One region of the Gordonia sp. PvP123 genome, then DNA from elsewhere that is predicted to be linked to it. Evidence: riboswitches for the same ligand, from Rfam matches in the RefSeq annotation. Region 1 holds a riboswitch; each other region holds the start of a gene.
What was found. Region 1 has a riboswitch for cobalamin ahead of ABIC25_RS06430 (FecCD family ABC transporter permease). Riboswitches for the same ligand answer to the same signal wherever they lie in the genome.
Positions count from the first base shown of each region.

Region 2: linked by a shared signal. The riboswitch ahead of ABIC25_RS04685 (CbtB domain-containing protein) and the one ahead of ABIC25_RS06430 (FecCD family ABC transporter permease) in region 1 are both predicted to bind cobalamin.
Region 3: linked by a shared signal. The riboswitch ahead of cobN (cobaltochelatase subunit CobN) and the one ahead of ABIC25_RS06430 (FecCD family ABC transporter permease) in region 1 are both predicted to bind cobalamin.
Region 4: linked by a shared signal. The riboswitch ahead of ABIC25_RS14220 (FecCD family ABC transporter permease) and the one ahead of ABIC25_RS06430 (FecCD family ABC transporter permease) in region 1 are both predicted to bind cobalamin.

Region 1 covers NZ_JBEPPN010000003.1:211,499-219,425, reverse strand. The annotation lists gene ABIC25_RS06445 (HNH endonuclease signature motif containing protein) at 1-965, opposite strand, end outside; gene ABIC25_RS06440 (ABC transporter substrate-binding protein) at 1,207-2,286, opposite strand; gene ABIC25_RS06435 (ABC transporter ATP-binding protein) at 2,298-3,101, opposite strand; gene ABIC25_RS06430 (FecCD family ABC transporter permease) at 3,125-4,204, opposite strand; cobalamin riboswitch at 4,252-4,433, opposite strand; gene ABIC25_RS06425 (L-lactate dehydrogenase) at 4,550-5,503, shown strand; gene ABIC25_RS06420 (alpha/beta hydrolase) at 5,510-6,394, opposite strand; gene ABIC25_RS06415 (excalibur calcium-binding domain-containing protein) at 6,613-6,885, shown strand; gene ABIC25_RS06410 (YoaK family protein) at 6,960-7,661, shown strand; gene ABIC25_RS06405 (DUF2786 domain-containing protein) at 7,672-7,927, shown strand, end outside.
Region 2 covers NZ_JBEPPN010000002.1:393,881-401,807, forward strand. The annotation lists gene glpD (glycerol-3-phosphate dehydrogenase) at 1-363, shown strand, start outside; gene ABIC25_RS04670 (pyridoxamine 5'-phosphate oxidase family protein) at 450-872, shown strand; gene ABIC25_RS04675 (DNA-formamidopyrimidine glycosylase family protein) at 889-1,680, opposite strand; gene ABIC25_RS04680 (ATP-dependent helicase) at 1,689-6,302, opposite strand; cobalamin riboswitch at 6,364-6,500, shown strand; gene ABIC25_RS04685 (CbtB domain-containing protein) at 6,576-6,812, shown strand; gene ABIC25_RS04690 (CbtA family protein) at 6,854-7,684, shown strand; gene ABIC25_RS04695 (histidine phosphatase family protein) at 7,704-7,927, shown strand, end outside.
Region 3 covers NZ_JBEPPN010000001.1:55,821-63,747, reverse strand. The annotation lists gene cbiE (precorrin-6y C5,15-methyltransferase (decarboxylating) subunit CbiE) at 1-806, shown strand, start outside; gene ABIC25_RS00275 (cobalt-precorrin-4/precorrin-4 C(11)-methyltransferase) at 803-1,579, shown strand; gene ABIC25_RS00270 (cobalt-precorrin-6A reductase) at 1,576-2,355, shown strand; gene cobJ (precorrin-3B C(17)-methyltransferase) at 2,308-3,915, opposite strand; gene ABIC25_RS00260 (precorrin-8X methylmutase) at 3,918-4,541, opposite strand; gene cobG (precorrin-3B synthase) at 4,555-5,715, opposite strand; cobalamin riboswitch at 5,719-5,854, shown strand; gene cobN (cobaltochelatase subunit CobN) at 5,927-7,927, shown strand, end outside.
Region 4 covers NZ_JBEPPN010000006.1:369,577-377,503, reverse strand. The annotation lists gene ABIC25_RS14235 (SDR family oxidoreductase) at 1-341, shown strand, start outside; gene ABIC25_RS14230 (hypothetical protein) at 342-1,034, opposite strand; gene ABIC25_RS14225 (YdeI/OmpD-associated family protein) at 1,080-1,649, shown strand; cobalamin riboswitch at 1,695-1,825, shown strand; gene ABIC25_RS14220 (FecCD family ABC transporter permease) at 1,850-2,935, shown strand; gene ABIC25_RS14215 (ABC transporter ATP-binding protein) at 2,932-3,777, shown strand; gene ABIC25_RS14210 (ABC transporter substrate-binding protein) at 3,802-4,872, shown strand; gene ABIC25_RS14205 ((2Fe-2S) ferredoxin domain-containing protein) at 4,869-5,561, shown strand; gene ABIC25_RS14200 (ABC transporter ATP-binding protein) at 5,715-7,634, opposite strand; gene ABIC25_RS14195 (ABC transporter ATP-binding protein) at 7,631-7,927, opposite strand, start outside.

The DNA.
Region 1 (7,927 bases):
CCGGTGGCGGTGGTGGCGAGTCCGGCTTCGCGGATCAGGTCGTTCAGGTCGGCTTTGATGATCAGATGGGCGGGCAGGCCGCGGTGCGAGGTTCCGAGTGTGCCGTCGGCGAAGCCGGCGGCCAGTGCCGCGTCGAGGGTGTCGTGATTTGTCTGGGCGGGGGTGCGTTGGTCGCGGTCGGCTGCGGTGGCCAGGGCGTCGGGGTCGGCGGTGCCGGCCGGTCCGGACGGTGAGTTGGGGTCGTCGGGGTTGTTGAGTCCGGGTGTGCCCCAGACGGCGAACATCATCGTGAGCCGGGCGGCGAGTTCGGGGGTGAGGGTGCCTGAGATCTTGGCGGTGCCGTCGGCGCGTTGGCGTCCGATCCACAGGTTGCGGCGTCGTTTCTGGTCGGTGTCGTCGGTGAGGGTGCCGTCGGGGTCGAGGTGGGCGAGGAGCCGCGCGCCGAGTTGGGTGATGTCGGCGGGTGTGTAATCGGCGGCGATCTCGGCCATCTGCCGCTCGGCGGCGACTCTGATGTCGTGGTCGATAGTGCCTGGGATGCGGTCGAGGACGTCGAGTGCGGCGTGTACGTGTGCAGAGCCAACCGCTCCCGCAGCGAACGCCTCAGCGAGGCAGGGGTGTTCGGGCGGTAGGACCTCGCCGCTGAGGCTGGTGCGGGTGGCGGTGGCGTCCATCTGCTCACGGCGACGCACCGGGTTCGACACCCGCAGCCGATGGGTCATGAACTGCATGAGCGTGCGGCAGCCGGTCTTGCGGGGGAGGTCGCGGGCCTCGGCCTGATCGATCTGCCGGTCACCGGCGACGGTCAGGCGTGCGACGGCGCGTTCGGTATCGGCTGCCACGTCGGCCAACTCAGTATCGGTGCACGGTGACAGGTCCACGGTCTGCAGTTCGTCGAGGATCGCATGCAATTCGGTGACGAGTTCGACGGCTCGCGGTTTCGGCGTGGCTGATTCGTCAGACATGGCCACCCCCCGAGAACCGTTGCTGCGAATGTATGTTCGAGTGTACACCGACACGGCTACATCGCAACCTCTGAAGCTCTGTTGTGCAACGGTATTCGTCGGCCAAGAGTTGTCGGTGCCTCATGGTAGGGGCCTGAATGCAGTCAGGTGTTGCGAACATCGACGGTGGGCGCACTGGATCCCCCAGGGGCGGCGGCACGACAATCGCCGCCGCCCGCGTGCTCTACGGGCGTTCGGCGACTCACTGCAGCCAGTTGTTGCCCCCGAGGTCCAGCTGCGCGACGTCGAGGCTCGGGGTGATTCCGGATTCCGGTGCGAGGCCGCGGTTCTCGAGGACATTGCGCATGATCTCGGCGGCGTCGATGTTCAGCGGGCTCGACACCCACATCGCGTACGGCAGGTTCACGAATCGGTTCTCGCGTACCGCCTTGAGATTGCGGCTGGCCGGGTTGGACCGCAGCGCGGCGATCTTCTCTTCGACCGTCTGGCCGGGGTAGTCCACGAACACGATGACGTCGGGGTCCGCGGTGGTGAGCCGTTCCCAGCTGACGGCGGTCCAGGTGTCCTCGATGTCCTCGGTCGCGTTGCGGGCGCCCGCGGCGTCGATGATGCCCTGCGGGCCGCCGTAGGCCCCGGAGGAGAAGATGGTGTCGGAGACGCTGTCGAAGACGAAGACCGTGGGCTTGTCGGCGGGTTGCGATGCGGCGCGGAGCTTCTCGAGGCGGTCGGCGACCTCGTCGGCCGCGGCGGCGCCCTGGTCCGGGTTGCCGGTGATGGTGCCGATGTTGCGCAGGTCGGTGTCGAGCGCGACCCACGGGTCCATGGTGCCGCGCTGCGCCTCACCCTCGACCTGCCGGCACGCCTCGGACAGCTGATAGACGTCGATGCCGTGGGACGCGAGGATCTCCGGCGTGATCCCGCGGGACTCGCTCATGCCGTAGTTGTATCCGGCATAGAGCACCTGGGGCTTCGCGGCGACGATGTTCTCGAGCGTGGGACGCTCGGCCGCGACCTCGTTCAGGGTGTCCACCTGAGGTCCGTACTCGAGCCGGAGAACATCTTTGTCGCGGGCGAGCGCACTGACCGCCACCATGTTGTCGCGGGCGCCCGCCGCCAGGGCGATCGCGATCATGCCACCGTCGTTGACGAACAGCCGGTCGAGCGGCTGGGGGAAATCGACGTCGGCTCCACAATTGGCCACCGTCACAGTGTCTTCGGTGGCCGCGGTGCTGTCGGTCGAGCATGCGGCAACTGCGCCCAGGGTCAGTGCGGCGACCAGGACGGCGGCGGTCGGGTGGACTCGGGAGGTGCGCGTACTCAAGGGATGTCCTCTCACAGGGTGTCTGTCGTCAGAGCTCGGGGAGCAGAAGTGTTGGGGGAGTTCAGCAGGAGGTGTGGCAGGCCCGTCGCCGGGTGGGTGACAACGGTCCCGGACACCTCGAAGACGGCCGCCAGCAGATCCGGCGTCAGCACTTCGACGGGTCGGCCCTGGGCGACCACGCCGCCGTCGGACACCACTGCGACACAATCGAAATGGCGCAGGACGAGGTCGAGGTCGTGCATCGCTGCCAGCACGGTGGCGTCGAGTTCGTCGAGGATCTCCATCAGCCGCAGGCGCCAGGCCGCGTCCAGATGATTGGTGGGTTCGTCGAGCACCAGGACCGGCGTCTGCTGTGCGAGCGCACGGGCGAGGACGACGCGATGCCGCTCGCCGCCGGACAGGTGGGTGCACGAACGGGAGCCCCAGCCGTCGAGGCCGACCTGCGCGAGCACCGCGCCGACCACCGTCGAGTCGTCGGGGCTCCCGGCCGACCAGGCCGAGCGGTAGGGGGTCCGGCCAAGGCCGACCGCCTCGGCGACGGTCAGTTCGGCCGAGGGCTGTTCCTCCTGGCCCACCACCGCTATCGAGCGGGCCCGCTGCCGCGACGGGAGTCGATGCAGGTCCTCGCCACCCACGTCGATGGTGCCGGCGACGGGACGTTCGAGCCCACACAGCGTGCGCAACAGGGTGGTCTTGCCGGAACCGTTGGGGCCGACGATGGCCAGTCGGGTGCCCGCCGGGACGTCGAGATCGACATCGCGCAGGACGACGCGGCCGCCCCGTCGACACGCGAGTGCGTTCGCGCGCAACGCCATCGAGCGGATCGGTGGTGGATTGGTCATGAGCCGCCGCCGAACACATACTGGCGTCGACCCATGAGGAACAGGAAGATCGGCGCGCCGATCAACCCGGTGACGATGCCCAGGGGCATCTCCCGAGGCGCGGCCGCGACCCGCGAGATGACGTCGACCCACACCAGGAACAGCGCGCCGCCGCATACCGCCACCGGCAGCATCGCGCGGTGGGTGGCGCCGACGAGCAGCCGGGCGGCGTGCGGGACGATCAGACCGACGAAGCCGATCCCACCCGCCACCGCGACGAGCACGCCCACCAGGACGCCCTGGATCCCGAAGAGCGCGTTGCGCATCGCGCGTACCGGTACACCCAGCGACGTCGCGGTGTCGGTGCCGGCCGCGTAGGCGTCGAGCCAGGAGTGGATGGCGAGCATCGCCACGATGGTGACCAGCACGACCACCCCGGCGATCTGCACCTTCGCCCAGGTGGCGCCGGCGACGCTGCCGAGCATCCAGAACATCACGTTGTCGGCGGCGTGGGGATCCGCGGCGGTGAACACGAGGAGCGACGACAACGCCATGAACGCCGAGGACAACACGACGCCGGACAGGATGAGTCGCAGCGCGGTCAACCCGCCCTGGGCGCGGGCGACGAGGTACACCGTGACGGTGGCCGCGAGCGCGCCGAGGAGCGCGCCGCCGGAGAGTGCCCACACCCCGAGGCCGCCCAGCACGCCGAGGGTCATGACGGCGGTGGCCCCGACCGCCGCGCCGGCGGACACGCCGAGCAGGTACGGCTCGGCGAGGGGGTTGCGGACCAGGGCCTGCATGAGAGCGCCGGCCAGTGCGAGTCCGGCGCCGACGAGCGCGGCCAGGACGGACCGCGGCAGCCGGAGATCCCAGATGATCACCGCGTGCGCGGAATCGGTCTCGGCGCCGGTCAGGCGTCCGGCGACGGTGTGCCAGACGTCGCCGACGGGGATGGTCTCGGCGCCGAACGCGGTGGCCAGGGCGATGCTGAGGAGCGTGAGGACGAGCAGAACTGCGGCTAGCGGCGTCGACGGGAGTCGCCGTACCGGCGGGGCGGTGGCGATCTCGGTCGTGCCGTCGATACGACGGGACACGGACTGTACTGCCTTACGGTCTGGGTATCTGTGCGCGAGATACACGGTGGACTCGAGCGAGAGCGGCCGGTATTCGGACTCGGGTTCGTCCGGAGCCGGCGCCTTCCCGGGTCGCCCCAGTGGCTGTGTGCCGGTTCCGTCCCCCATACCGCTGCGCGCCAGTCCCGGATTCGCACCGGATTCCCTGACACCCACGTGTGCGGGTGTGACCGTTCTCGCCGCACACGCTATCAACACCGTCCAGCGGATCGGTGGGCGGTCGGCGTGCGTCCCCGGACAGCGGCCGTGCGAGGACCTACGCTGGATGCCGACGATCGATGAACCCGACGCGGAAACGGTGAACCGATGGACGTACGAGACACGAAGCTGGCCATCATCGGGGCGGGTGCGGTGGGCACCGCGATCGCCTACTCCTCGCTCATCCGGGGTGTTGCACGGACCATCGCGCTCCTCGACATCAACGCCGCGAAGGTGACCGCCGAGGTGCTCGACATGTCCCACGGGCTCGAGTTCGTCCCGCGTGCCGACATCATCGGCTCCGACGACGTGTCGGTGTGCGCGGACGCCGACGTCGTCGTCTTCACCGCCGGTGCGAAGCAGAAGCCGGGTCAGTCGCGTCTCGAATTGGCCGAGGCCACAATCGGTCTGACGCGCGCCATCCTCCCGGGGGTGCTCGAGGTGGCCCCGAATGCGATCTACGTGATGGTCACCAATCCGGTCGACGTCGTCACCTACGCCGCCCAGCAGATCAGCGGGTTGTCGCCCAGCCGGATCTTCGGCTCGGGCACCGTGCTCGACTCGTCCCGGCTGCGTTTCCTCATCGCGCAGCATTGCGGTGTCGCGGTGCAGAGCGTGCACTCCTACATCGCCGGCGAGCACGGCGACACCGAGATCCCGCTGTGGAGCTCGGCGACGATCGGTGGGGTGCCGCTGACGTCGTGGACCCCGCTGCCCGGTCGTCCGGCGCTGGATGTGGTTGCACGCGAACGCATCCACCACGAGGTCGTGCATGCCGCCTACACCATCATCGAGGGCAAGGGGGCCACGAACTATGCGATCGGTCTGGCGTCGACGCGCATCGTCGAGGCGATCCTGAACAACGAGCACCGGGTGCTGCCGGTGTCGACGCGGACCGACGGGATCGAAGGACTCGACGGAGTGTGTCTCTCGCTGCCGACCGTCGTCGACCGCGGCGGCGCCCAGACCCGGCTCGACGTCCCGCTCTCGGATGCGGAGCGAGCCGGTCTGCTCGCGTCGGCGGAGACGCTGCGGGGGATGCAGGCCCGGTTCGGGCTGTAGTCGGGGTCAGGCCGGCACGGTGGTGCGCAGGAACTGCAGCTGGTCGGCGACGACCTTCTCGAAGTCCTCGCCGATGTAGATGTCGAAGTGCCCGACCGGGTATCGGATGACCCGGGCTCCGGGTGCGCGCCGCGCGTAGGCGATCGTCGAGCGTGCCGGTGCCACCGTGTCCCCGTCGCACACGCACAGCAGGGTCGGGCAGTCGAGATCTTTCAATGCCCGGCCGGGTGAGTGCAACGGAATGGTCAGTCCGACCCGCGCGGCCACCTCGTTGGGCAGTTCGAGACCGTCGGGAACCAGTGGGAGATATCCCGACACCGCGTCCGGTGCGGTCATCAGCGCCGCCGATCCCGGTTCGCCGGCCAGGCCGACCATGACCGGCGGCCTGCGCAGTGCGGATCCGGCCAGATCCGCGAGTGCCCGAACGGTCACCTTCGCCCCGGACACCACGCCCAGGGCCGCGGTCGACGCAGGTCCGCTGGTGAATGGGCACTGGGAGATCACCGCTGCCACCCGGCCGTCGCGTTTGCCGGCGACGAGCACGTGTCCGCCGCCGAAGGAGGTGCCCCACAGCACTATTCGTGAGGTGTCGACGCCGGCGAGAGTTCGTGCGAAGGCGATCGCCGCGGCCCAGTCATCGAGCTGACGGCGAATGGACAGGAGCTGGCGCGGTTCGCCGTCGCTGTCCCCGAAGTGGCGGTAATCGAAGACCAGACAGGAGTATCCGGCTTCGGTGAACCGTTCGGCGAAGGCATCGAGCCGCATCTGCCGGACCCCGCCGAGGCCGTGTGCCATCACGATGACCGGGGCCGGTGTGGCTCCCTCGGGCCGGTACCACCATGCTCGGCACGTCGTACCGTCCGAATCGAACTCGACGTCGTTCCTGATCATCGTTCCCCCGCTGGTCGATGTGTGGTCTGGGCGGACTTTATCAACACACGTTGTCATGCAACAGAGGCGGCGGCCCCCGCGACCGTGGACCCTGGTCGCTCGGCGTGTCCGTCGGCCGGACCAATCTTCGCGTCGAGCGCGTCTTTCATCGGCCGGACCCCGTAATGTCACCTCGTCACGATGAGGTGTCGGGGGACACACAGAAAAGGTCAAGCACGATGCGTTGCTCGCGAAAGATGGTTCTCGGATTCCTGGCCGCGGCGTCCATGACGGTCGCTCCGCTGATGGTGGCGGCGCCCGCCTCGGCGGCAACCGATTACGCCAACTGCTCAGAACTCAACGCCGACTATCCGCACGGTGTCGGCCAGACGGGCGCCGTCGACTCCACGTCGGGTACGCCGGTCACGAACTTCACCGTCGATGACGACCTGTACGACGCGAACTCCGAGTCCGATCGCGACAAGGACGGCATCGCCTGCGAGAAGCGCTGAGCGCGACCAGCGGCTGACGACGTCGCGGTCGACGTGCGCCTGCCGCCGGACATGCAGGCGTTAGATTCGTGCTCATGGCGGCCCGACTCGACAGGTTTCTGAGCAGCGCACACCCGGACATCGCGATCGCGGCCGCGCTGCTGTTCGTGGCCGGCTTGATCGACGCCATCGCGTTCTTCGTGCTCAAGGGCAGCTTCGTCGCCTTCATGTCGGGCAACTCCACCATCATGGGTGCCTCGGCCGCGGCGGGCCGGTGGTCGACCATCGCTCTCGTCGCCGGACTCGTGGTCGCGTTCTTCAGTGGTGCTGCCGGGGGTGCGGCGATCAGCCGCTGGGGCGGGAACCACGCTCCGGTGTGGATTCTCGGGGCGGTGACCGGCGCGCTTCTCGCCGGCACCGTCGTCGCGCTCACCGCGTCGCCGACCGCCGGGATGGTCGTCGTCGCGGTGGCCACCGGTGCGATCAACTCGGCGCTGTCGCACACGTCGACAGTGCAGGGCGGACTGACCTACGTCACCGGCACCCTGGTGAGGTCGGCACACGAACTGGTCGCGTCACTGGGCACCGATCGGCCGTGGGCATGGGTGGCGGTGTTCTGGATGTGGCCGGTGTTCGTGCTCGGCGCGGTGTGCGGTGGATTCGCCGAACGACACTGGGGTGTCGCCGGGCTGTGGGCCGGGGTCCTGATCGCCGCCTGCGCCCTGCTCTTGCGCGTCGTCGAGACGTCGTCTCGAGGCAATTCGCGCTCAGAGGGAACCGAACGGGCCGCTGGATAGTCTGAAACACATGCGCGACGACAAGCTGCTCACCCGGATCTCGGCCCTTCTGCGTCAGGCGGAGAACACCGACAACGAGCACGAGGCCGAGACCTTCATGCAGGCCGCCCAGCGGCTCGCGACCGCATCGTCGATCGACCTGGCCGTGGCCCGCGCCCATGATCCCGCGGCGCGCAAGAAGGTCACCCCCATCAGTCGGCAGATCGCCATCGGCGAACCGGGCAAGCGTGGACTGCGCACCTACGTGCAGCTCTTCGTGGCCATCA
Region 2 (7,927 bases), on a different contig from region 1:
GGTGACAAGAGCCTGCTGCAGCCGCTCGCCGCGGCGCCGCAGTATCTGCGCGTCGAGGTGGTGTATGCGGCGGTCGACGAGGCGGCGCTGCATCTCGAAGACGTGCTCGCCCGCCGCACCCGTATCGCCATCGAGTACTCCCACCGCGGGGTCGACTGCGCCGACGAGGTGGCCGACCTGCTCGCGCCGTTGCTCGGCTGGACCACCGAGCAACGCGACTTCGAGGTCGCGACCTACATCGCGCGGGTGGAGGCCGAGGTGGCCTCCCAGCAGCAGCCCGATGACGACTCCGCCGACGCACTACGCGCCGCGGCGCCCGAGGCGCGCGCCGAGATCCTGGAGCCGGTGCCCGTTCCGAAGTGACGGCGGCCCGGTCAAGTCGGGACGTTGGCCTCTGTCCCTGCCCCTGATCGCGCGGCACGATCGGGGTGGGGGAGAAGGAGACGGTCATGGTCGACGAATCGGTTCGGGTACTCACCCCCGACGAGGCCTGGAAGCTGTTGGGAGCCACTGATTTCGGCAGGCTCGCCCTGAGTGTCGACGGTCAACCCGACATCTTCCCGGTGAACTTCCACGCGATCGACGGCCGCATCCTGCTGCGGTCCGGCGAGGGCACCAAATTGTCGGAGCTGGCGGTGAATTCGCGGGTTGCGTTCGAGACCGACGGACACACCGACGCCGACGGCTGGAGCGTGGTCGCCAAGGGGACGGCGCGGATCCTCGTGTCGTTCAACGAGATCGAGGCGGCCGACCAGCTTCCGCTGCGACCCTGGATCGCAACGATGAAGTACCACTACGTGGAGATCACGGTCGACTCGATCACGGCCCGCCGCTTCGAGTTCGGGCCCGAGCCCGAGCGCTACCCCGTGTGAGGGGGCCTCGGCCGCCTCAGATCTGACACCGGGGACACCAGTAGACCGAGCGCTCCCCGCCGGGGGATTCGAGTTCGCCGCGCTTCACCGGCGTCGCACAGCGCCGGCACAACCGACCGTGACGGCCGTACACCCACATCCGCGCGTTGGGTGAGGTGTTGCCCGTGGTGGTGCGCGCCGAGCGCGTCCGGTTGGCCCATAGGAGACGCCGGCTGAGATCGACCACCGGGCCGAGATCCACCTCGCCCACCGGCCGGGTGGGGAGGACACGGCGGAGGAAGCAGATCTCACTGCGGAAGACGTTGCCGATCCCCGCGATGAGGCGTTGATCGAGGAGTGCCGACCCGATGGTCTCGTCGGGGTGCGCGGCGAGTCGCCGGATCGCCTCTTCACGATCGAAGTCGTCGGCGAGCAGGTCGGGACCGAGGTAGGCGAGCGCCGCGTCCGGGTCGGCGAGGAGTTCGAGGACCCCCAGGTCGAAACCCACGGCCTCGTGGTCGGCAGTTCGCAGGACCGCACGCGCTTGATAGGCGGGCCGCCGCCACCGTTGCCCGCGAGGATGAACGTGCCAGGCCCCCTCCATCTTCAGGTGCGAGTGGATGCTGACGGCGTCGCCGGCGCCCGGGCTGCTCTCGGCGACGTCGATCAGCAGATGTTTGCCCACCGAGCGCACCGCCGACACCTCCCGTCCGGAGAGATCCGCGGTCGCCAGTGACGGGATGCGGAAGTCCGACGACTCGAGCACGCGACCGGCGAGACCGGCCCGCAGACGCGCCGCGGCGGCGAAGACGGTGTCGCCCTCAGGCATCGCTCTCCTCAGGCATGATCGCCGTAGCGTAGCCGGATGCCGCGCGGGGTCGTCGAGAACCCGGCTTCGACGAGCACCTTGCCGAAGTCGGTGGCGCGCACCGGCTCCGAGTCGATGTGATCGATCGTCAGGCGGGAGATCCGGCCGCGCCGAACCAGTGCGACCAGCGCCCCGGCCGCCGACTCCAGCCGCGGGATGGAATCGCTGAACGTGAGCAGCGTCTTGCCACCGCGCTCGACGAAGCACACGAGTTCGCCGTCGACGAGCACCACGAGCGCCCCCGGTTTGCGACCCGGGCGGTGTCCGGCCTCGGTGTCGCGGGACGGGGGCCAGTCCAACGCCGCACCGAAGGGGTTGGCCGGGTCGGTCGCGGCCAGCACTGTCGCCTCGCGGGGCGGTTTGCGATCGGGGAGCGCATGCCGACGCAGCTCGTCGACCGTGGCGGGCGAGGCGAACTGCGCCCCGCCGAGACCGTCGACGTAGTAGCCGCGGCGGACGTGTCCGTTGTCCTCGAAGACGGTGAGCGCCTTGTAGACCCGCGCGAATCCGCCGGTGACCTCTTCGGAGACGACGCTCCCGCGGGTGATCACGCCGTACCGGGTGAGCAGTTGGTCGCAGAGGCCCTGGGTGGCGATCGTCGGTTCGGTCGAGGGGTGGTCGAGGGCGAACCAGCGGCCGCTCGCGGTCGGGGACACCGGCGGTGACGTGGAGTGTTCGGTCAGGTACCGGGCGGACAGACGACCGGCGCGGAGGCGGGGCGCCCGCCCCCGTGCGCGATGAGCCGGGGCCGAGCGAGGGGCGGACGGGTTTCGTCGTGGCTGCAGGAGGGCCCGGACGGGCGCGAAGCTGTCGTTGCTGACCTGTCCCGCCCACACCAGGTCCCACAGGGCGGTCTCGATGTCGGCGGCAGGCGTCGTGGTGCCGGTGCTGATGTCGGCGGCGATCTGTGGGAAGCGCAGTGCGCCGCCGGGTTCGAGTGCGGCCGTGACCCCGTCGTGCACCGGGGTCGTGTCGATCTCGTCGGCGTCGGGCAGCGTGAGGACGGCTACGTCGGCCGGATGCAGCGCGACCCACCCGTCGGAGTTGCCGATCCGGCCGTGCCCCGACCAGATCACCTCGCCGGCGCTGAGCAGTTCGTCGAGCATCGGCGGCGCGTAGTCGGAGACCCGCGCGGGCAGGACCAGTGACTCCCATGCCGACGCCGGGAGCGGGAATCCGGCGAGCTGGTCGATGACGGTCGCGACCCCGTCCACGCCGCGCAATCGGGTCCCGGGCGAGGCGTGCTGCCAGTCGAGGAGGAAACGTGTGAGGACGTCGGTGCCGACCGGAGCGACCTCGGCGCGGCTCGCCGCGAGGGAGCCGCGTCGGATCTGCCCCAGCACGTCGGTGTGGCACCACTGGCCCTCCCGCGGAGTGGTGTCGCCACCCTCCGGCAGGAAATCGCCCTCGACGACGCGTCGTTCCGAGGCCAGGCGGTTCAGGGTGTCGCGCACGACCCCGGTCGCGATGCCCAGCGCCGCGGAGGCCTCGGGCACGGTGAACGGCCCGTGGGTACGGGCATACCGGCCGATCAGGTCCCCGACCGGATCGGGGACCGGTTCGAGAAAGGCCGCCGGGATACCCAGCGGTGCAGGGACTCCCAACGCATCCCGCAACCGCGCGGTGTCGTCGATTGCGGCCCACAGCGCGCGCGAGTTGTGGTTCACCGAGATGATCTGGCCGCTGCGGTGCAGCTCGGCGAGGACATCGGTCGCCGGCTCGTCGCCGCGGTACCGGGCCTCGACCTCCTGGGTGGTGAGGGGTCCCAGCCACCGCAGCAGGTCGACGACATCCTCGGCGTCGCGGGCCTGGCGTTCGGGAGACAGGCGTTGGAGACGGGCGATCACGTCGGCGATGACGGCCGGATCGAGGAGTTCGCGGAGGTCGACGCGACCGAGGAGTTGTGCCAGCAGGCTGGTGTCGAGCGAGAGCGCGGCCGCCCGGCGCTCGGCGAGCGGGGCGTCGTCGGCGTACATGAACGCCCCGACGTAGCCGAACAACAACGATGCGGCGAACGGTGACGGGCTCTGTGTCTCGGTCTCCACGACCCGGATGCGGCGTGTGCGGATGCGGGTCAGCAGATCGAGGAGGGCGGGGAGGTCGTAGACGTCCTGCAGGCACTCGCGGACGGCCTCGAGCACGATCGGGAAGTCGGGGAACTTGGAGGCGACGGACAGCAGTTGGGCGCTGCGCTGGCGCTGCTGCCACAGCGGAGCGCGCCGTCCGGGGTCGCGTCGCGGCAACAACAGTGCGCGAGCGGCGCATTCGCGGAACCGGGAGGCGAACATCGACGAATCCGCGAGACCGTCGGTCACGAGCTGCTCGACCTCGTCCGGGTCGAGGAGGAACACGTCGGCGCCGGGCGGGGCGTCGTCGGTGTCGGGCATGCGCAGGATGATCCCGTCGTCGGAGGCCGTGGTGGCACCCTCGATGCCCAGGGTCTCCAGCAGGCGCTGCGAGATCGCGCTCGCCCAGGGTGCGTGGACACGTAAACCGTAGGGGGAGTGCAAGATCACCCGCCAGTCGCCGAGCTCGTCACGGAACCGCTCGACCACCAGGGTGCGGTCGGTGGGGAGGTGTCCGGTCGACTCCCGTTGCTCGGCGATGAGGGTCTCGAGGTTGGTGCGGGCGTTGTCGGTGAGGCCGAGGCGTGCGGCATGGTCGTCGAGCTTGCCGGGGTCGGCGATCGCACCGGTGAACGCACCGATCGCGGCGCCGAGTTCGGCGGGGCGTCCGATCGCGTCGCCGATCCAGAACGGCAACCGGCCCGGCTGACCGAACGCGGGGGAGACCAGGACGCGGTCGTGGGTGATGTCCTCGATCCGCCAGCTGGTCGCGCCGAGTGCGAAGACGTCGCCGACACGCGACTCGTAGACCATCTCCTCGTCGAGTTCGCCGACGCGCGTTGCCTTCTCGCCGACCATGAACACACCGAAGAGGCCGCGGTCGGGGATGGAACCGCCCGAGGTGACCGCGAGCCGCTGCGCTCCGCGCCGGCCGGTGATCACCCCGGCGTCGCGGTCCCAGTTCACCCGCGGGCGCAGTTCGGCGAACTCGTCCGACGGAAAACGACCCGCGATCAGGTCGAGGGTCGCGTCGAAGACGCCCCGGCCCAGTTCGCGATAGGGCGCCGCACGCCGGATCACCTCGTACCAGTGGTCGACCTCGAGGTCGTCGACCGCGGCGGCCGCGATGGTCTGCTGGGCGAGGATGTCGAGGGGATTCTGCGGGACCTTGATCTCCTCGATCGCCCCGTCGAGCATGCGGCTCACCGTCACGGTGCAATGCAGGAGATCGGTGCGGTGCTTCGGGTACAGGATGCCCTGGCTGATCTCGCCGACCTGGTGGCCGGCGCGGCCGATGCGCTGCAGCCCGCTGGCCACCGACGGCGGGGACTCCACCTGGATCACGAGGTCGACCGCGCCCATGTCGATGCCGAGTTCGAGGGAGCTGGTCGCGACGACGCAGGACAGGCGCCCGGCCTTCAGGTCGTCCTCGATCTGGGCGCGCTGCTCCTTGCTGACCGAGCCGTGATGCGCGCGGGCCAGGACGGGTTCGGCGCCGGAGCTCGCGCCGCTGCCCATGACGAACGCGGGGGCGCCGCCGGCGACCGACGGATTGCCGGTCGGTTCGGCCGGCTGCCCGTGGCGTTCGGCGTGGATCTCGTTGAGCCGGGCGGTGAGTTTCTCGGCGAGGCGCCGGGAGTTGGCGAACACGATCGTCGCCCGGTTGGCCTCGATCTGGTCGACGATCGAGGCCTCGACGTACGGCCACAGCGACCCGGCGGTCGGGGAGAACGCGTCGTCGAGTGCGGCGGGGTCGGCATCGGACACCGGGGGTGGGATGTTGGCCATGTCCTCGACCGGGACATCGACGCGGAGGTCGAACGTCTTGTCGGCCTTGGGCTTGACCACCTGACACGGCGCGGCGCCGGACAGGAACCCCGCCACCACCTCCGGCGGCCGGACGGTCGCCGACAACCCGATCCGCTGCGCGGGCTTCTCGAGCAGCTCGTCGAGTCGTTCGAGGGTCAGCGCGAGGTGCGTACCGCGCTTGGTGGCGGCGACCGCGTGCACCTCGTCGACGATGACGGCCTGGACGCCGGTGAGGCTCTCTCGCGCGGCCGACGTGAGCATCAGATACAGCGACTCCGGCGTCGTGATCAGGATGTCGGGCGGTGTCTTGACCAGTGCGCGGCGGTCCGCGGCGGAGGTGTCACCGGACCGGACGCCGACGGTGATGTTCGGTTCGGGCAGGTTGAGCTCCTGAGCCGCCCGCGTGATGCCGGTCAGCGGGGCCCGCAGGTTGCGTTCGACGTCGACGGCCAATGCCTTGAGCGGCGAGATGTAGAGGACCTTGGTGCCGGCGGGCCGCGAGTCCGGGTCGGCGGCGAGGCGGTCGAGGGCCCACAGGAACGCGGCGAGGGTCTTGCCCGATCCGGTGGGGGCGATGACCAAGGTGTGCGAGCCGTCGGCGATCGACGTCCACGCACCCTTCTGCGCGGCGGTGGGAGCGGTGAAGGCGCCGGAGAACCACCGTCGGGTGGGGGCGGTGAAGCGGTCGAGCACCGAAGCGCGGGGCATCTCTCCACTATGTCTCACGCGTACGACAGAACGCGGTATAGAGTCATCCCACGCCTGTGCGGGGAATCCGGTGAGAGTCCGGAACGGTCGCGCCACTGTGAACGCTGCCCATATCGACACCGTAGATATGTCGACGCGGTCGACGTGTCGACATATCGACGCGGTCGATGGTGACGGGGTGACGTGAGTCAGGATGCCGTGCCGGCGCGTAGCAGTCCTCCGGACTGCTACACCACGACATCTCCGACGCGAGATCGGCGAAAGGACCCCTCCATGACAGCTCCCCGCACTGTTGCAGCCGTACAGGCCGCCCCGGCCCGTGCCCTGCCCGTACCGAACCTGTCGGTCGCGAGTGCAGCCCTCTGGCTCAGCCTGACCGTGCTCCTGGCGGGTCTCGCCTACTACTTCCTCGGGTACGACCAGGGCGTCGTGTCCGTCTTCGGCTCCGACACCCACGTCCACGAGTTCGTGCACGACGCACGCCACTTCCTCGGCTTCCCCTGCCACTGAGCCGGCCTGACCGGCCGTATCCCACAGGAAGCCAAGTACATATGGAGAAGAAATTCATCGGCGCCGGCCTGCTCGCAGGTCTGATCGCCGGAATCGTCTCGTTCGTGTTTGCCCGGTTCTACCTCGAACCGGTCGTCGCCAAGGCCATCGACTACGAAGGCGCCCGTTCGGAGGCCGAGGAGGCACTGGCCCACGCCGCCGAACCGGGTGGCCACACGCACGGTGAGGGCGGCGAGCTGTTCACGCGGGCCATGCAGGAGAACCTCGGCGCCGGTGTCGGCAACGTCGTGTTCGCGGTGTGCATGGGTGCGTTCTTCGCGGTGGCGTTCACGGTGCTCTGGAGTCATCTCGGCAGTCGCCATCCGGCGACCGACCCGCGCGCGGTTGCGGGTGTGCTCGGCGCGATCGGTTTCGTCGCCGTGTTCGCCGTGCCGTTCTTCGCCTACCCGGCGAATCCGCCCGCCGTCGGCGACGACGACACCATCGGCGAGAGGACCGGAGCCTTCCTCACCATCAGTGTGGCGTCGGTGATCCTGGCCATCGCGGCCGTGGTCCTGGCGTTGTGGCTGCGTCCGCGGATCGGCGGATTCGTCTCGGCCGTCGCCGCTGTCGCGGCCTACCTGGCCGGCATCGCGATCGTGCTCGCGTTCCTGCCGTCCTTCAGCGAGGTCCCCGAGCCGGTTCGCAACGACGTGGGTCAGATCGTGTTCCCGGGCTTCCCCGGTGACGTGATCGGGGACTTCCGGGTCTACGCCATCGCCAACCAGGTGATCCTGTGGACGGTTCTCACCGTGGTGTTCGCCCTGCTGCTGGGGGCGATGGCGCGCTCGCGTACCGCCGACCGCGCCCCGGCGGTCGCCGCCCAGCATTGAGGCGGCGATCGTTTCGCGCATGCAGATCATCACCGCCGGTCGCACCGGCCCCAACCGGTCGGTGCGATTCGGCGGTGATCCGCTTCTGGACGAGCGTGGCCGTCGGGACGTGCTCCGCCTGGCCGCGGCGTCCACGCGCCCGGTCCTCTGTTGCGGTCCGGAGATCGCGACCCGGGAGACCGCCGGACTCCTGGGGGCAACCGACGCCCTCGTCGACGACGCGCTGCGAACCCTGGACGTCGG
Region 3 (7,927 bases), on a different contig from region 1:
TACTGAGCCGCGACGAGACCACCCCCGCGGCCGTTGCGACGCTGCTCGTCGATGCCGGTTTCGGGTCTTCGACGATGACCGTTCTCGAGCAACTCGGTGGCCCTGCCGAACAGATCGCCACCGACACCGCGGAGTCGTGGCGCCGTCGGGCCGGGGACCCGCTGAACATTGTCGCCGTCGACTGCGTTGGGCCCCGCCGGTCCCGCCTCCCCGGCCGGCCGGACGATGCCTATGAGCACGACGGCCAGATCACCAAGTCGACGATTCGCGCCCTGACCGTGTGCGCGCTCGGCCCGGCCGGGGCGCAGACCCTGTGGGACATCGGGTCCGGTTCCGGCAGCGTGGCGATCGAATGGTTGCGTGCCGACGACCGTGGGACGGTCGTCGCCTTCGAACGCGACTCCGAACGTGCTGAGCGGCTGCGCCGCAACGCAGCCCGCCACGGGGTGGCGCACCGGCTCACGGTGCGGGGGCCGGCTCCCGACGAACTCGCCGACGCACCCCGTCCCGACGCGGTCTTCATCGGCGGCGGACTCGACGAGGAGATCCTGTCGCTCGCCTGGGCGGCGCTCGCCGACCGCGGCCGGCTCGTCGTCAACGCGGTGACGGTCGAGAACCAGGCCCTCGTGACCCGGCGGCACGGCGAACTCGGGGGCACGTTGCGCCGACTGTCGGTCGAGACCGTGGCGCCCCTCGGCACGATGAGCACCTGGCGTCCGGCACTGCCGATCGTGCAGTGGGCGGTCGACAAACCGGCGCCGTCGACGCCCGACCCCGGGCCCGAACCCGCGGAGGCAGTCCGATGACCGTCTACTTCATCGGGGCCGGTCCCGGCGCGGCCGACCTCATCACCCTCCGGGGTGCGCGCCTGCTGGGGGAATGCGGCACCTGTGTCTACGCGGGATCGCTGGTGCCGCCGGAACTCCTGGCGCTGTGTCCCGACGGGGTCGAACTCGTCGACACCGCACGGATGCCGTTGCCGGACATCATCGATGTCATCGCCGCCGCCGACGCGCGGGGTCATGACGTGGCGCGCCTGCACTCGGGTGACCTCAGCCTCTACTCGGCGCTGGCCGAGCAGCAGCGCGAACTGACCGCACGCGGTATCGATCACCGGACCGTGCCGGGTGTCCCGGCGTTCGCGGCGGCCGCGGCCGCTCTGGGCACCGAACTGACCGTCCCGGGCGTCGGCCAGAGCCTGTTGATCTCGCGGGTGTCGACACTGTCGACCGACATGCCGCCGGGGGAGGACCTCGCGAGTCTCGCCGCGACCGGGGTGACGCTCGCACTTCATCTCGCGGCACACCGCGCCGAGGAGATCGTGGCGGCGCTCGCCCCGCACTACGGCAGTGAATGTCCTACCGCGACAGTGGCGTTCGCGAGTCGCGCGAACGAGCAGATCGTACGGTGCCCGCTGCGCCGGTTGCCCGAGACACTGGACGCCGCCGACATCCGCAGGACCGCGGTCATCTTCGTCGGTCGTGTGCTGGACCCGGCGAGGTCCGAGGCCACCGACAGCTACCTGTACTCGCACGCGCGCATGACCAAGCTCCGCACCGACCGTGAGTCGACGCGGTGACCGGTCCCGACACAACCGATTCGAGCCCGCCGGATGACGCTCGGCGCATCCTGATCCTGGGCGGGACGGGGGAGGCGCGGGCGTTGGCCTCGGCCCTGAGCGAGTCCGGCATCGAATTCATCAGTTCCCTTGCGGGTCGGGTGAACGACCCCCGTCTGCCGGTCGGCCCGGTGCGCATCGGCGGATTCGGTGGATCCGATGGTCTCCGCGACTGGTTGCAGAGCAACCGGATTCAGGCCGTGGTCGATGCCACCCACCCGTTCGCCGCGACCATCACCCGCAATGCGGCGCGAGCCACGGCCGACGCGGGGCTACCGCTGCTGCGTCTGCGCCGCGATCCGTGGGTGCCCGGCGACTCCGACACCTGGATCCGTGTGCCCGACCTGCCCTCTGCCGCACGAGAAGTGGCCGCCCGGGGCGGGCGGGTCTTCCTGACCACCGGACGTCAGGACGTCGGGGTCTTCGCGGGGATCGAGTCGGTGTGGTTCCTGATCCGGGTCGTCGACGCCCCGACCGGAGCGCTCCCGCCTCACCACGAGGTGGTGCGCTCGCGCGGGCCCTACGACCACGCGTCGGAGTCGAGGCTGTTGCGCGACAACGACATCGACATGCTGGTCACCAAGAACAGCGGCGGGCCGCTGACGTCGGCGAAGCTGGCGGCCGCCGCCGAACTCGGGATCGAGGTCATCATGGTCGACCGGCCCGACGAGCCCGACTCGCCGGTCGTCTCAGAGGTCGGGGCCGCCCGGGACTGGCTCGAGGCGCTGCTCGGCTGACTCGTCGGCAGTCTGATCGGTGGTGTCCACCGGACGGTGGCTGCGTGGCGTGAACACGAGCGGGCCCGCTGCGCGCTGCACGACCCGGGTCGCCGACGATCCGATGATGATCATCGTGCGCATGTCCACGACGGCAGGGTCGAAGTCCGCGACCGTGGTGATGGTGAGCTGCTGCTCCGGACCGCCGACATCTCGCCCGAGCACCACGACGCGGTCGGGCGACACCGTCTGGGTGAGCGTGTGCTGCAGGGCGCCGACCTGCCAGGTGCGGCTCGCCGACCCCGGGTTGTAGATGGCGATGACCAGATCGGCGCCGAGCGCGGCACGGATGCGTCGTTCGATGACCGACCACGGCTTGAGCCGGTCGGAGAGCGAGATGACCGCGAAGTCGTGTCCGAGGGGCGCGCCGACCGCTGCGGCGACCGCGGTGGCCGCGGTGACGCCGGGCACCACGCGGACGGGCACCTCGTGCCACCGCGGTTGTGCGGCAACCTCGGCGACTGCGGCGGCCATCGCGAACACGCCGGGATCACCGGAGGAGACGACGGCGACACGCGCGCCGCGTCGGGCGAGGTCGAGGGCGAATTCGGCGCGTTCGGCCTCCACCCGGTTGTCGCTGGCATGCACGCGCTGGCCCGGGCGAGGGGTGACGCGCTTGAGGTAGGTGGTGTACCCGACGAGGTCGGTGGCCGTGGCCAGCTCGGTGCGCACCTCCGGGGTGGTCCAGCTGTCGTGGCCCGGGCCGAGCCCGACGACGACGAGCTCACCGGGCACGGGTTCCGGCTCGAACCTCGGATTGTTGCGGCGTCCCGGGACGACGAGGATCGAGAAGTAGGGCACCTCCGCGGGATTCACGTCGGCGGCCGGGAGCACCCGTTCGACCGTCGTGGAGGCCCGCTCGACGTAGAACGCCTCGTCGAGACGCCCGGCCTCGCGGAGCGCGTCGCGCACCCGCTCGAAGGTCCGGCCGAGTTTCATCACGACGATCGCGTCCCCGGAACGGAAACGGAAGAGCAGCTCCGACGTCGACGCCGTACCCGGAACCACCGTGAGGGTCTCCTCGCCCTCGACGAGCGGGACTCCGGTGGCCGCCGCCGCCGCGCTCACCGAGGTCACGCCGGGCACGATCTCGGCGTCGAAGTGCGGCGACAGCCGCTTGTGCATGTGCATGTACGAGCTGTAGAAGAGCGGATCGCCCTCGGCGAGGAGGACGACGTCACGCCCGGCCCGCAGGTGGACCGCGAGGCGTTCGGCGCTCTCGGTGTAGAAGTCGTCGAGTGCGCCCTGGTAGCCGCCGGGGTGGTCAGTCGTCTCGGTGGTGACCGGGTACATCAGACGTTCCTCGGTCTGGCCCTCGCGCAGGTACGGCTCCGCGACCGACCTCGCGATGCTGTTGCCGTGCCGCGCAGAGTGATACGCGATCACATCCGCGGTGGTGATGAGGCGGGCGGCCTTGACCGTCATCAGTTCGCTGTCGCCCGGGCCGAGCCCGATGCCGTAGAGCGTGCCCTGACCCGACGTCTGTCCGGCGGCCGAGCTGTCCGAGTGCATGGGGGCCATCGTCATTCCTTCGGGGTCGCGAGCGCGTTGACCGCGGCCGCGGTGATCGCCGACCCGCCACGCCGGCCCGTGACCGTGATGAACTCGAGGTCGTCGCGCTCGGCCAGGGCCGCGCAGGATTCGACCGCGCCGACGAAACCGACGGGTGCGCCGACGATCGCGGCGGGACGGGGCGCACCGTCGTCTATCATGTCGAGCAGCGCGAACAGTGCGGTCGGCGCGTTGCCGATCGCGACCACCGCACCTTCCAGGCGGGGCAACCAGAACTCCAGTGCGGCAGCGGTTCTCGTGGTCCCCAGCTGCTCGGCAAGAGTCGGGAGAGTGGGTTCGGACAGGTGGCAGAGCACCTCGTTGTCCGCGGGGAGGCGTTTGCGGGTGATGCCGGAGGCCACCATGTTGGCGTCGCAGAGGATCGGGGCGCCGGCCTCCAGCGCGCCGCGCGCGGCCGCCACGACACCGGGCGTCGCGATCACGTCGCGCGTCAGGTCGGTCTGGCCGCATGCATGGATCATCCGGACGACCACGGTCGCGACGTCGGGCGCGAACGCGGAGAGGTCGGACTCGGCGCGGATCGTGGCGAAGGACTGACGGTAGATCGCGGCGCCGTCTCGTAGGTACTCGGTCATGGTGCTGACGAGCCTAACGGCGCCGCCGTTCGTATCCGCCGTCGGGCGTGGCCTCCACCGAGAGGTGGGATTCGGCCGGCGATCCGCAACCACGGGCGCAACCGACCCAGTGCTCGCGTTCGTCGACGGGGTCGCCGGCCTGCACACGGGCCATCAGGTCGTCCCGGACCGGGGCGTGGGCGGACGCGCACCCCGGCGCTCCGACGCAGCAGCTGACGGACGCCCAGGGCGACGCGGCATCGAAGATCAGGCCCATCGGGGCGAGCACGCGGACGACGGTCTCGGCCACGCCCTCGCCGAGATCGCAGAGCAGGATCTCGCGGTCGGGCGTGAACACGATCGGCGCCTGGACCGCCGCGATGAACTCCGCCAGCCGGGCCGGCAACCGACCGAGTTCGACGACCGCGCCGAGCAGGACCGCGCCGTCGTCCTGGTCGAACCAGCCGACGATCGGCTCGCCGGGGGCGCTCGGCGTGGTGTCCGGGTCGTCGTCGATCACCGGGTCGAGACCCGACGCGACGAGGTCGGTGAGTCGACGCCGGGCGTCGGTGTCGAGGTCGCGGACCCGCCACGCGCCGGGCGAGACCTCGCCCAGACCGGCAGCCACCGCGATCAGCGCGCTCACGATGGATTCCGGACCGGTGGCCGACCCGACGGCGACCCCGGCGATGCTGATGTCCGCCGCGAACGGCGTGTCGGCCCGGATCACCGCGCACGCATCCGGGCGTCGGGCGGCGATGTCCCCGCGGCCGTCGTCGATCCCGAACAGGAACCGGCCGGACAAGGAGGCCGCGGCCGGGTCGGCACGCAGCGCGTCGTCGAGGGCCGCGGCGAGCGGACGCGCGTCGGCGACCCCGCCGATACGCCCGGTCAGTGGGCTCAGCTCGATGTTGCGCACCTTGTCGTGGGTGCTGCTCGGCGCGAGCCCGGCCGCGACGACCGCCTCGGCGACGGCCTCGACGTCGGTGATCCCGCGCAGCTGGAGGTTGCCGCGCACCGTCAACTCCAGGTGCCCGTCGGCATGGTCGGCGGCCGCCCGGGCGAGCACCTCAAGCTGATCCGGACGGATCCGCCCGCCCGGCAGCCGGACCCGGGCCAGTGCGCCGTCGGCCGCCGGATGCGTGTCGAAGACCCCTGGGCAACGGTCGGCGGCGGCCCGGGCTGGCTGGTTCATCCCACCAGCCTACGACCGGCGGGTGCGGTGGCCGTAGGCTGAACGCACCGCGAGCGGGCTGAAGCCGGTGCGATTCCGGCGCGGTCGCGCCACTGTGATCGGGGAGCCGGGATCGACCGGCCATCCGGGAGTCAGACCAGTCCCTCGCACTGCACCCGCCACCCACGGCACCGACACGCACCCGGGCGCGACAACCCGGCGAGGAGACACGATGATCCTGCTGCTCTCGACCTCGGACACCGATCTGCTCACGGCCTCGGCGGCCCATGAGGAGAACACACCGTCGGGCAGTGCTCCGACGGAGGCGTCGGTGTCCTACCGCGGCGCAAACCCCTCTCGCATCCTGGTCGAGGACATCCCGCGACTCGCCGCCGACGCCGATCTCATCGTCGTACGCATCCTGGGCGGAGTGCGCGCGTGGGAGGACGGGCTCGCGGCGGTCGAGGCGACCGGCAAGCCGCTCGTGGTGTGTTCCGGCGAGCAGCAGCCCGACCCCGACCTGATGGCGCACTCCACCGTGCCGTCCGGTGTCGCCGCGCAGGCCCACGACTACCTCGCGGCCGGCGGCGTCGCGAACCTCGTCAACCTGCACCACTTCTTGTCCGACACCGTCCTGCTGACCGGCAACGGTTTCGAACTCCCGCAGCAGACGCCCGCGTGGGGTGTGCTGGAACGGACGCCTTCTCCGCGGCCGGAACCTTCTGTGCTCCCTGAGGTGCGAGGAGCGCACGCCGAGCCTTCTCCGCTCCCTGAGGTGCGAGGAGCGCAAGCGACGAGCCACGAAGGTCCCGACGCCCCCACGATCGCCGTGCTCTACTACCGCGCCCAGCACCTGGCAGGCAACACCCGCTACATCGCCGCGCTCTGCGATGCCATCGAGGCGAAGGGCGCGCGAGCGCTGCCGATCTTCTGTGCGTCGCTGCGGACCGCGCCCGACGACCTCCTCGAATTGCTCGGTACCGCCGACGCCCTGGTGGTCACCGTGCTGGCCGCCGGCGGCGCCACCCCGGCCACCGCGTCGGCCGGTGGCGACGACGAGGCGTGGAACATCGAGCGACTCGCCGCACTCGACGTCCCGATCCTCCAGGGTCTCTGCCTCACCGGTTCCCGCGCGGACTGGGAGGACAGCGACGACGGACTGTCACCGCTCGACGTCGCCACCCAGGTGGCGGTGCCCGAGTTCGACGGTCGGATCATCACCGTGCCGTTCTCTTTCAAGGAGTTCGACGACGACGGATTGCCGTGGTACCAGCCGGATCTCGAGCGCTGCGCCCGGGTGGCAGGCATCGCCACCGCGCACGCCCGGCTGCGTCGGACACCGGCCGCGGACAAGCGGATCGCGGTCATGCTATCGGCCTACCCGACCAAGCACGCCCGGATCGGCAACGCCGTCGGACTCGACACCCCGCGCAGCCTCCTGCGCCTGCTCGATGCGATGCGCGCGGCCGGGTACGACATCGGACCGGAGTCCGGTCCGGGATCGGTTCCCGGTCTCGCCGAGGATGATTCGGACAAACTGATCCACGAGATCATCGCCACCGGCGGCCAGGATGCCGACTGGCTCACCGAGGAGACCCTCGCCGCAAACCCGATCCGCCTCTCGGCGGGCGATTACCGAGCGTGGTTCGACACCCTGCCCGAGGGACTGCGTTCGGCGGTCACCGAGCACTGGGGTCCGGCTCCGGGCGACCTGTTCGTCGACCGCACGCACAATCCCGACGGCGACATCGTCATCGCGGCACTGACCTTCGGCAACATCGCGATCATGGTGCAGCCGCCGCGCGGCTTCGGCGAGAACCCGGTCGCGATCTACCACGACCCCGACCTCCCGCCGTCGCATCACTACCTCGCGTCGTACCGGTGGGTTGCCGCGCACGACACCGGCTTCGGTGCCGACGCGATCGTGCACGTCGGCAAGCACGGCAACCTGGAATGGCTGCCCGGCAAGAACCTCGGCATGTCGGCGGACTGCGGTACCGACGCCGCCCTCGGCGACCTCCCGCTCGTCTACCCGTTCCTGGTCAACGACCCGGGGGAGGGGACACAGGCCAAGCGGCGCGCTCATGCGGTCCTCGTCGACCATCTGATCCCGCCGATGGCACGCGCCGAGTCCTACGGCGACATCGCCCGCCTGGAGCAGCTGCTCGACGAGCACGCCAACATCTCCGCGCTCGACCCGGCGAAGCTGCCCGCGATCCGCCAGCAGATCTGG
Region 4 (7,927 bases), on a different contig from region 1:
GCCTGCCCGGACGTGCCTACGCCGCCTACGGCACCGCGAAAGCTGCTCTCGCGCATTACACGCGCATCGCGGCGATGGATCTGAATCCGAAGATCCGGGTCAACGGCATCGCACCGGGCGCCATCCTGACATCGGCGCTGGAGATCGTCGCGGGCGACGACGGAATGCGTACCGCAGTCGAGACATCGACTCCGCTGCACCGACTCGGCGACCCGGAGGACATCGCCGCGGCCGCCCTCTACCTGGCGTCCCCGGCCGGCGCGTACGTCACCGGCAAGATCCTCGAGGTCGACGGCGGGATCATCTCGCCGAACCTGGACCTGCCGATCCCGGACCTCTGATCACTCCGAGCCGCGCTCGAGGGCGCCGGCGATCTGCCGTTCGAGCTGCGCCGCGGCCACCTGCGGAACGTCGATGATGCCCTCGAGTTCGGCCAGGGCCTTCTTGTAGGCCGCCTGCCGCTCTGCGGGTGTGGCCGCGGAGTCGGCGGCCACGCCGATCAGCTTGCGTGCCCGGTCCAGGGCTTCGCGTTCGACGGGTGAGAAGTCGGTTTGCCTGCGCCGCCGGGACTCTCGTTCGGCTGCGTCGAATGCCGCGGCGTATTCGCCCACGGCGTCGCGGTACTCGGCGAAGTCTGCCGGGGACATCGAATCGGGCAGTGGCCCCTGGGCGCCCGGCTCGGGTCGCAGATCGTCGGCGCGGACCCGGGCGCGGTGGAACGCGAGGGTCAGCGGTTCACGCATGTCGGTCATCATCGGGTACTCGATGAGCGTCGCGAGATCGAGCTCGTAACCGAACCACTTCTCGTTCAGCGAGTCGTGCTGGCGAAGGGTCCGGCGCAGCTGGTCGGCCGACGTCGTCGTGAGTTTGAGCTGCTCGGTCTGCGCGTTCGCCTTGATCCGGGCGAGCTCGATCTTGTCCTTGCGCCGCTTCTCGTTGTACTTCCCGATCGACCCCGCCCACCCGCCGACGACAGCGCCGATGGGGAAGATCAGCCACCAGTTGTCCGTCGCGAAGCTGACGATCTCGTTCACGGCTCAACTGTACCGAGACGAGGCCCGGCTGATTAGGGTGAACGCATGGCCGACCCCGATGCGCCGAAGCTCGCCGTGGACACGATCGAGGCATGGCGAGAGTGGTTGCGGGACAACCACGACTCATCCGGCGGCGTGTGGCTGGTGTTCTGGCGCAAGGGATCGGGCCGGGAACCGATCGACTACGACGAGTGCGTTCGCGAGGCGCTGTGCTGGGGCTGGATCGACGGCCACACCCGCGTCATCGACGACCGCCGCCGCGGCATGTGGTTCACCCGGCGCGGACGCAACAGCGGATGGTCGGCGTCGAACAAGGCGCGTGTCGCCGACCTCGCGGCCGCCGGTCGGATTCAGCCCGCGGGACAAGCCGTGATCGACGACGCCCAGGCCCGCGGTCTCTGGACGATGTTCGACGACGCCGAGGCGCTGATCGAGTCCCCGGAGCTCGCCGCTGCACTCGACGCCAACCCGGTTGCGCGCGCCAACTGGGACGCCTTCCCGCCGAGCGTGCGGAAGTTCGGGCTGTCGCAGCTGGCTCTCGCGAAACGACCCGAGACCAAGACCAAGCGCGTCGCCGCCCTCGTCGAGCGGGCGGGGCGCAACGAGCGACCCTGACGCCCGTGTCGTCGGGGCGCGGTGTCGGAGACTGTCGGGTATGTCGTAGTCTCGTCGCATCGAGATCCCTGGGAAGCCGGTTCGACTCCGGCGCGGTCCCGCCACTGTGAACTCGGCGCGTCGATGACCTCGACGCACTGACTCAGCCAGATACCAGCCTCGATGCTGCTTGTCACGCCACGAGGATGGACCGACGACACATGTTGATCGATGGTGCCCGCAGGGCGCCGGTACTGCCGCGCACGCACAGACGCACGAGACGACGCCGTCCCGTGGTCGTCGTTGTCGTCGTGCTCGGGTTGGGTCTGGCCGCTGCGTTTCTCGCCCTGTGCTCGGGCGCTGAAGTGCTGCCCGTGTCCACGGTCGTCGACGTGATCGCCTCACGGTTCGGTGGGCCTGCCGTCACGCGTACCCAGCTTGCGATCGTCTGGGACATCCGGATGCCGCGAATCCTGCTCGGGCTGGTGGTCGGCGCGGGTCTTGCCGTTGCGGGGGTGCTGGTCCAGACCCTGGTCCGCAATGCGCTGGCCGACCCGCACCTTCTCGGCGTCTCGTCTGGTGCGGCAGTCGGGGCGACATCGGTGATCACCACCGGGTTCCTTGCCGGCTTCGGGTTGTGGTCGCTGAGCCTCGGAGCAATGGCAGGCGCACTGGGAGCCGCGCTGCTCGTCTTCGCGATCACCATGAGCCAGGGTGGTATCACTCCGCTCCGGCTGGTGCTCACCGGAACCGTTGCCGCATCGGCGCTGTCCGCCATCGCCAGCTTCCTCGTGCTGCGCACCAACGATTCGCAGGCCGCTCAATCGGTCCTGTTCTGGCTGCTCGGCAGTCTTGCCGGCGCATCGTGGGGCAAGCTGCTGCTGCCGGTCTCGGTCGTCGTGACCTGCACCGCGATCGCTTTCGCACTCCATGGGTGGCTCGACGCCCTCTCGGCCGGACCCGATGTCGCCGCCGCGGTGGGCGTTCGCGTCCCGTTGCTACGAAACCTGTTGTTCGCGCTCCTCGCGGTGATGGTCGGCACGATGGTCGCGGTGTCGGGGGCCATCGCGTTCGTGGGATTGGTGATCCCCCACATCGCACGCATTCTCGTCGGCTCCCGGCACCGTTGGGTCCTGCCCACCTCAGCCCTGATCGGCGCGGTCTTCCTGGTTCTCGTCGACGTCGTCGCCCGGATTGCGTTGCGGCCGGTCGAGATCCCGCTCAGCGTGGTCACCGGAGTCATCGGTGCGCCGCTGTTCTTGTTCATCCTCGGCCGGCGCCGCTACCAGTTCGGTGCCGCCGCATGAGTCGCACACCGGTCGGGATCGCAGCGTCCGGGGTCGAGGTGTGGATCGACGATCACCCGGTGTTGCAGGACATTTCACTCGACGTGCGGGCAGGTGACATCGTCGGCCTCGTCGGTCCCAACGGGTCCGGCAAGTCGACTTTGCTGAGGTCGGTCGTCGGGTTGCTCGGACCGCGGCGTGGCACGGTCACCGTCGACGGCCGGGCAACCGAATCGATGAGCGTCCGGGACCGGGCCAAGCAGATCGCCTTCGTGCCGCAGGAAGTGGACCTACCCGCCGACATGCTGGTGCACGAGTACGTCTCGTTGGGGCGGCTTCCTTACGCACCGCCGTGGAGTATGGGTCGCACCGATGACCGCGCCGCGGTGGAAGCAGCTCTGCGATCGGTCGGGATGATCGAGCACCGGGACGCCGCCGTCGACCACCTCTCCGGTGGTGAACGACGCCGCGTCGCCCTGGCCAGAGGACTCGCCCAGGATTGTGGCGTACTCGTTCTCGACGAACCGACCAATCACCTCGACATCCGGCACCAGCTGGACCTGCTGGGGCTCGTGCGAACGTTGGGAACCACGGTCCTCGTGTCGCTTCACGACCTCGATCTGGCTGCTCGCCACTGCGATTCGGTGTACGTGCTGAACGACGGCAGAATCCGCGCGCACGGCGACGCCGCCACCGCGCTCGATCCCGCAGTCGTCGCCGAGGTCTTCGGGGTCTCCGCCCACCGCGTTCTCAACAGCGACACAGGCCGAACGCATCTCGTATTCGAGTCGACCCCGGGCGCGTCGCTGGATACGCCGCTGCCGCTGCGCGATCCCGGTCACGACCACCTGCCCGCCAACTGATTCGACACCGACAATGGAGACACGATGACGAGAACCACCACAAGGCACTTCCGAACGCCCCTCGCGACGGCAGCGTTGGCTGCGGCCCTTGTGCTGGCCGGTTGCAGTGCCACTCCGCCCACCGACGACGCGGCAGAACGAGAGTCGGCGACGCTGACCAACTGCGGCGCCGAAGTGGCCTACGAGGTGCCGGTCGAGCGCGTGGTCGCAACGAGCAACGGGGCCAACGTCGGAACGATCCTCAAGGTCGGGGGACTCGACAAGCTTGCCGCAGTGTCGCTGAACAAGAACAATGATCCGGTGATGGAGTCGATGTTCGGCCCTGGGATCGCCGACGTCCCCCACCTCGAGGGCAGCACCATCACCATTGAGACGGCACTCGGCGCGGACGCCGATCTGGTGGTTGGTTCCTACAGCGGACTGTTCAAGGGCGCATCGGGTGTGACGCCCGAGTCGTTGCAGGCCAACGGCATTGCGTCGTACATCATCTCCGACAGTTGCCGCCAGGGCGGTGACGCCCCGGACAAGCTCGGCACCATGGATCCCTGGGATGCGTTGCGAGCCGACGTGAAGAACTACGGAATCCTCTTCGGGACCGAGGAGGCCGCCGCCGCTGCCGGGACCGAACTCGACGATCGACTGCGCCGGCTGCAGGGCGCGCCGCGTCCGGCAGTGGCGCCGCGTGTCCTGATCTATGACAGCGGTGAGGAGGACCTGTACACCAGCGGTGGCAACGGAGCGCCGAACGGGATCATCGATGTCGCGGGCGGGGCGAACGTCTTCGCCGACGTCGACAACACCTGGTTCCGGGCGAGTTGGGAAACCGTTGCCTCGGCAGACCCGGATGTCATCGTGATCATGGACTACAAGAAGAGTCCGGACGAAGTCCAGGGCAAGATCGACGCCATCAAGGCCCGGGCAGGACTCCGTGACACCGCGGCTGTCCGGGACAACCGGTTCGTGGTCCTGCCGCTGGCGATGTTCACCTCCGGCTACCCGAACATCTATGGCGCCGAAGAGCTGCGGAAGTCCCTCGAGGAGTACGGATTGGTCCCCGGCAGCGGGATCGACTTCGCGGAGACGCTCGGCGGATGACCACCTCGAAAGACTGCCGGATCGTCGTCGTGCTCCGCCCGACGGTGAGCGGACTGGACGAGGCGTCGGCGGTGGCGATGGTCGACCGACTGCGGGCGCGCAGTGCCCGTGATGTCGGGCTCGCCTACCTGGACATCTCGACACCCACCGTCCATGACGAGCTCGACCGCGCGGCCGGTGACGGGCTGTCGGCCGTCAACCTCGTCCCGGTGGCGATCCCGCGCGACAAGTACCTGGTGACCTGGACCAAGCGGGCGGTGGCGAACTGGCGGGAGAGTCGGTCCGGTGTCGGTCTCGACATCTCGATCATCGAACCGGACATCGCCGGAGCGGTGGTCGCCGACCTCGCCGACGCCATCGAGCGGGTTCCTGCCGAGGACATCCGAGTATCACCGGCGTCCTATCGCAGTCCGGCCTGGTCGGTGATCGAGGATCACGACCGACACGTGCTCGTCTGTAAAGGCCCGCGCTGCATGGCCTATGGTGCCGGACCACTTCACCGCCAACTCACCGCGACCTCCAAGGGGACCCCGACCAAGGTCACCGGCACAGGCTGCCTGAGTCCCTGCAACCTGGGCCCGCTCGCGATCGTCAACCCGGCCGGGGAGTGGTACGGCCGTCTCGAACCTGCCCACGCCGTGGACCTGGTCGCCGGGGCCGGGCCGAATGCGAACCGACTGCCACGCTGAGTGGGTCGCCAGACCCTTCGTGACGCGCCCTCCGCAAGCTCCGGGCGCTCCTCAGGGAGCGGGGGTGGGCCGCCTTTACTGCTCCCTGAGGTGCGAGCTTGCGAGCGCGTCATCCTGCTCCCTGAGGAGCGAGCTTGCGAGCGTCACGAAGGGTCAGCTCGCCTCGATCGCGCCGGTGAACTGGCTCTCGTAAAGGCGGCAGTACGCGCCGCGGGCGGCGAGCAGTTCGTCGTGGCTGCCCTGCTCGACGATGTGCCCGTCCTCCATGACGACGATGACGTCGGCGTCGCGCACCGTCGACAACCGGTGGGCGATGACGAAACTCGTGCGGTCCGACCGCAGGTTCGCCATCGCCTTCTGGATGAGCAGCTCGGTGCGGGTGTCCACCGAGCTCGTCGCCTCGTCGAGGATCAGGATCGTGGGGCGGGCGAGGAAGGCCCGCGCGATCGTGATGAGCTGCCGCTCACCGGCGCTCACCCCGCCGCCCTCGTCGTCGAGAACCGTGTCGTAACCATCGGGGAGGGTCCGCACGAAGTGGTGCACGTGACTCATCCGGGCCGCGTCCATCACTTCGTCGCGAGAGGCGGTGGGGTCGCCGTAGGCGATGTTGTCGTAGATCGTGCCGCCGAAGAGCCATGAGTCCTGCAACACCATGCCGGTGCGTTCGCGCAGGGCGTCCCGTGTCATCTCGGTCGAGTCGACACCATCGACCCGGATGACCCCGGAGTCGACGTCGTAGAACCGCATGATCAGGTTGACCAGGGTGGTCTTGCCCGCACCGGTCGGACCGACGATCGCGACCATGTGGCCCGGCCGGGCCACCAGGCTGAGGTTCTCGATGAGTGGCTTGTCCTCGACGTACCGGAAGGAGACGTCGTCGAACTCGATGAGCCCCTTGTCGTCGGCGGGCGTCTTCGGCTTCGCGGCGTCGGGCGATTGCTCGTCGGCATCGAGGATGTCGAAGATCCGCTCGGCAGAGGCGACACCGCTCTGCATGAGGTTGATCATCGAACCGATCTGCGTCAGCGGTTGGGTGAACTGGCGTGAGTACTGGATGAACGCCTGCACCTCACCGAGGCTCAGCGATCCCGACGCCACGCGCAGTCCGCCGACGACCGCGACCGCGACGTAGTTCAGGTTTCCCAGGAACATGATCGTCGGCATGATGACGCCGGAGATGAACTGCGCACGCCAACTCGACTCGTACAGCTTCTGGTTGCGTTCGTCGAAGGTCGCCTCGATCTCGCGCTGCCGGCCGAAGGCGGTGACCAGCTCGTGACCGGTGAAGGCCTCCTCGACCTGAGCGTTGAGAGCACCGGTCGAGGACCACTGCGCCGAGAAATGCGGTTTCGACCGTTTGGCGATGATCCCGGTCGCGATGATCGCGAGCGGCACCGTGGCCACCGCGATGAGCGCCAGCAGCGGCGAGATCCAGATCATCATGACCAGCAGCGCGATCACCGTCAGGACCGAGTTCGCGAACTGGGAGATGGTCTGCTGCATGCTCTGCGACAGGTTGTCGAGATCGTTGGTGACCCGGCTCAACAGCTCGCCGCGCGGCATCGTGTCGTAATAGCGCAGCGGTAGGCGATGCACCTTGGCCTCGACGTCGTCGCGGAGTCGGCGGATGGTGCCGACGACGACGATGTTCAGCAGGTAGGCGGCCAGCCACGCGAGCAGTGACGAGACGACGTAGAGCGCCAGGGTGACGAGCAGCACGCGCCCGACAGCGCCGAAATCCACTCCGACGCCGGGTGTCACGTTCATGGACGACACCATGTCGGCGAAGGTGTCGTCGCCGCTCTCCCGGAGACCGGCGACGGCTTGTTCCTTGGTGAGGCCGTCGGGCAGGGTGCGGCCGATGACGCCGTCGAAGACGAGGTCGGTGGCATACCCCAGCACGCGGGGCGCGATCGCGATGAGCACGACCGAACCCACCAGCGACACGAGCGTGATCGTCATCAACAGGCGATAGGAGGCCAGTTGTGCGACAACGCGTTTGATCGAGGGCCAGAACGACCGGGGTTTGGATTCGGGTCCGGCCGCCATCGGCGGACCACCGGGCCGGGTCATGCGCGCTCCTCCATCGCCATCTGCGATTCGACGATCTCGGCATAGGTCGGGCACGACTGACGCAGTTCGTCGTGTGTGCCGAGACCGACGATCCGGCCGCGGTCGAGGACGACGATCTGTTCGGCGTCGACGATGGTCGAGATGCGTTGGGCCACCACGATCACCGCCGCGTCGCGGGTGGCGGGACGCAAGGCGGCGCGCAGGCGCGCATCCGTGGTGAGGTCGAGGGCGGAGAACGAGTCGTCGAAGAGATAGATGGCCGGCCGCCGGATGAGGGCCCGCGCGATGGCCAG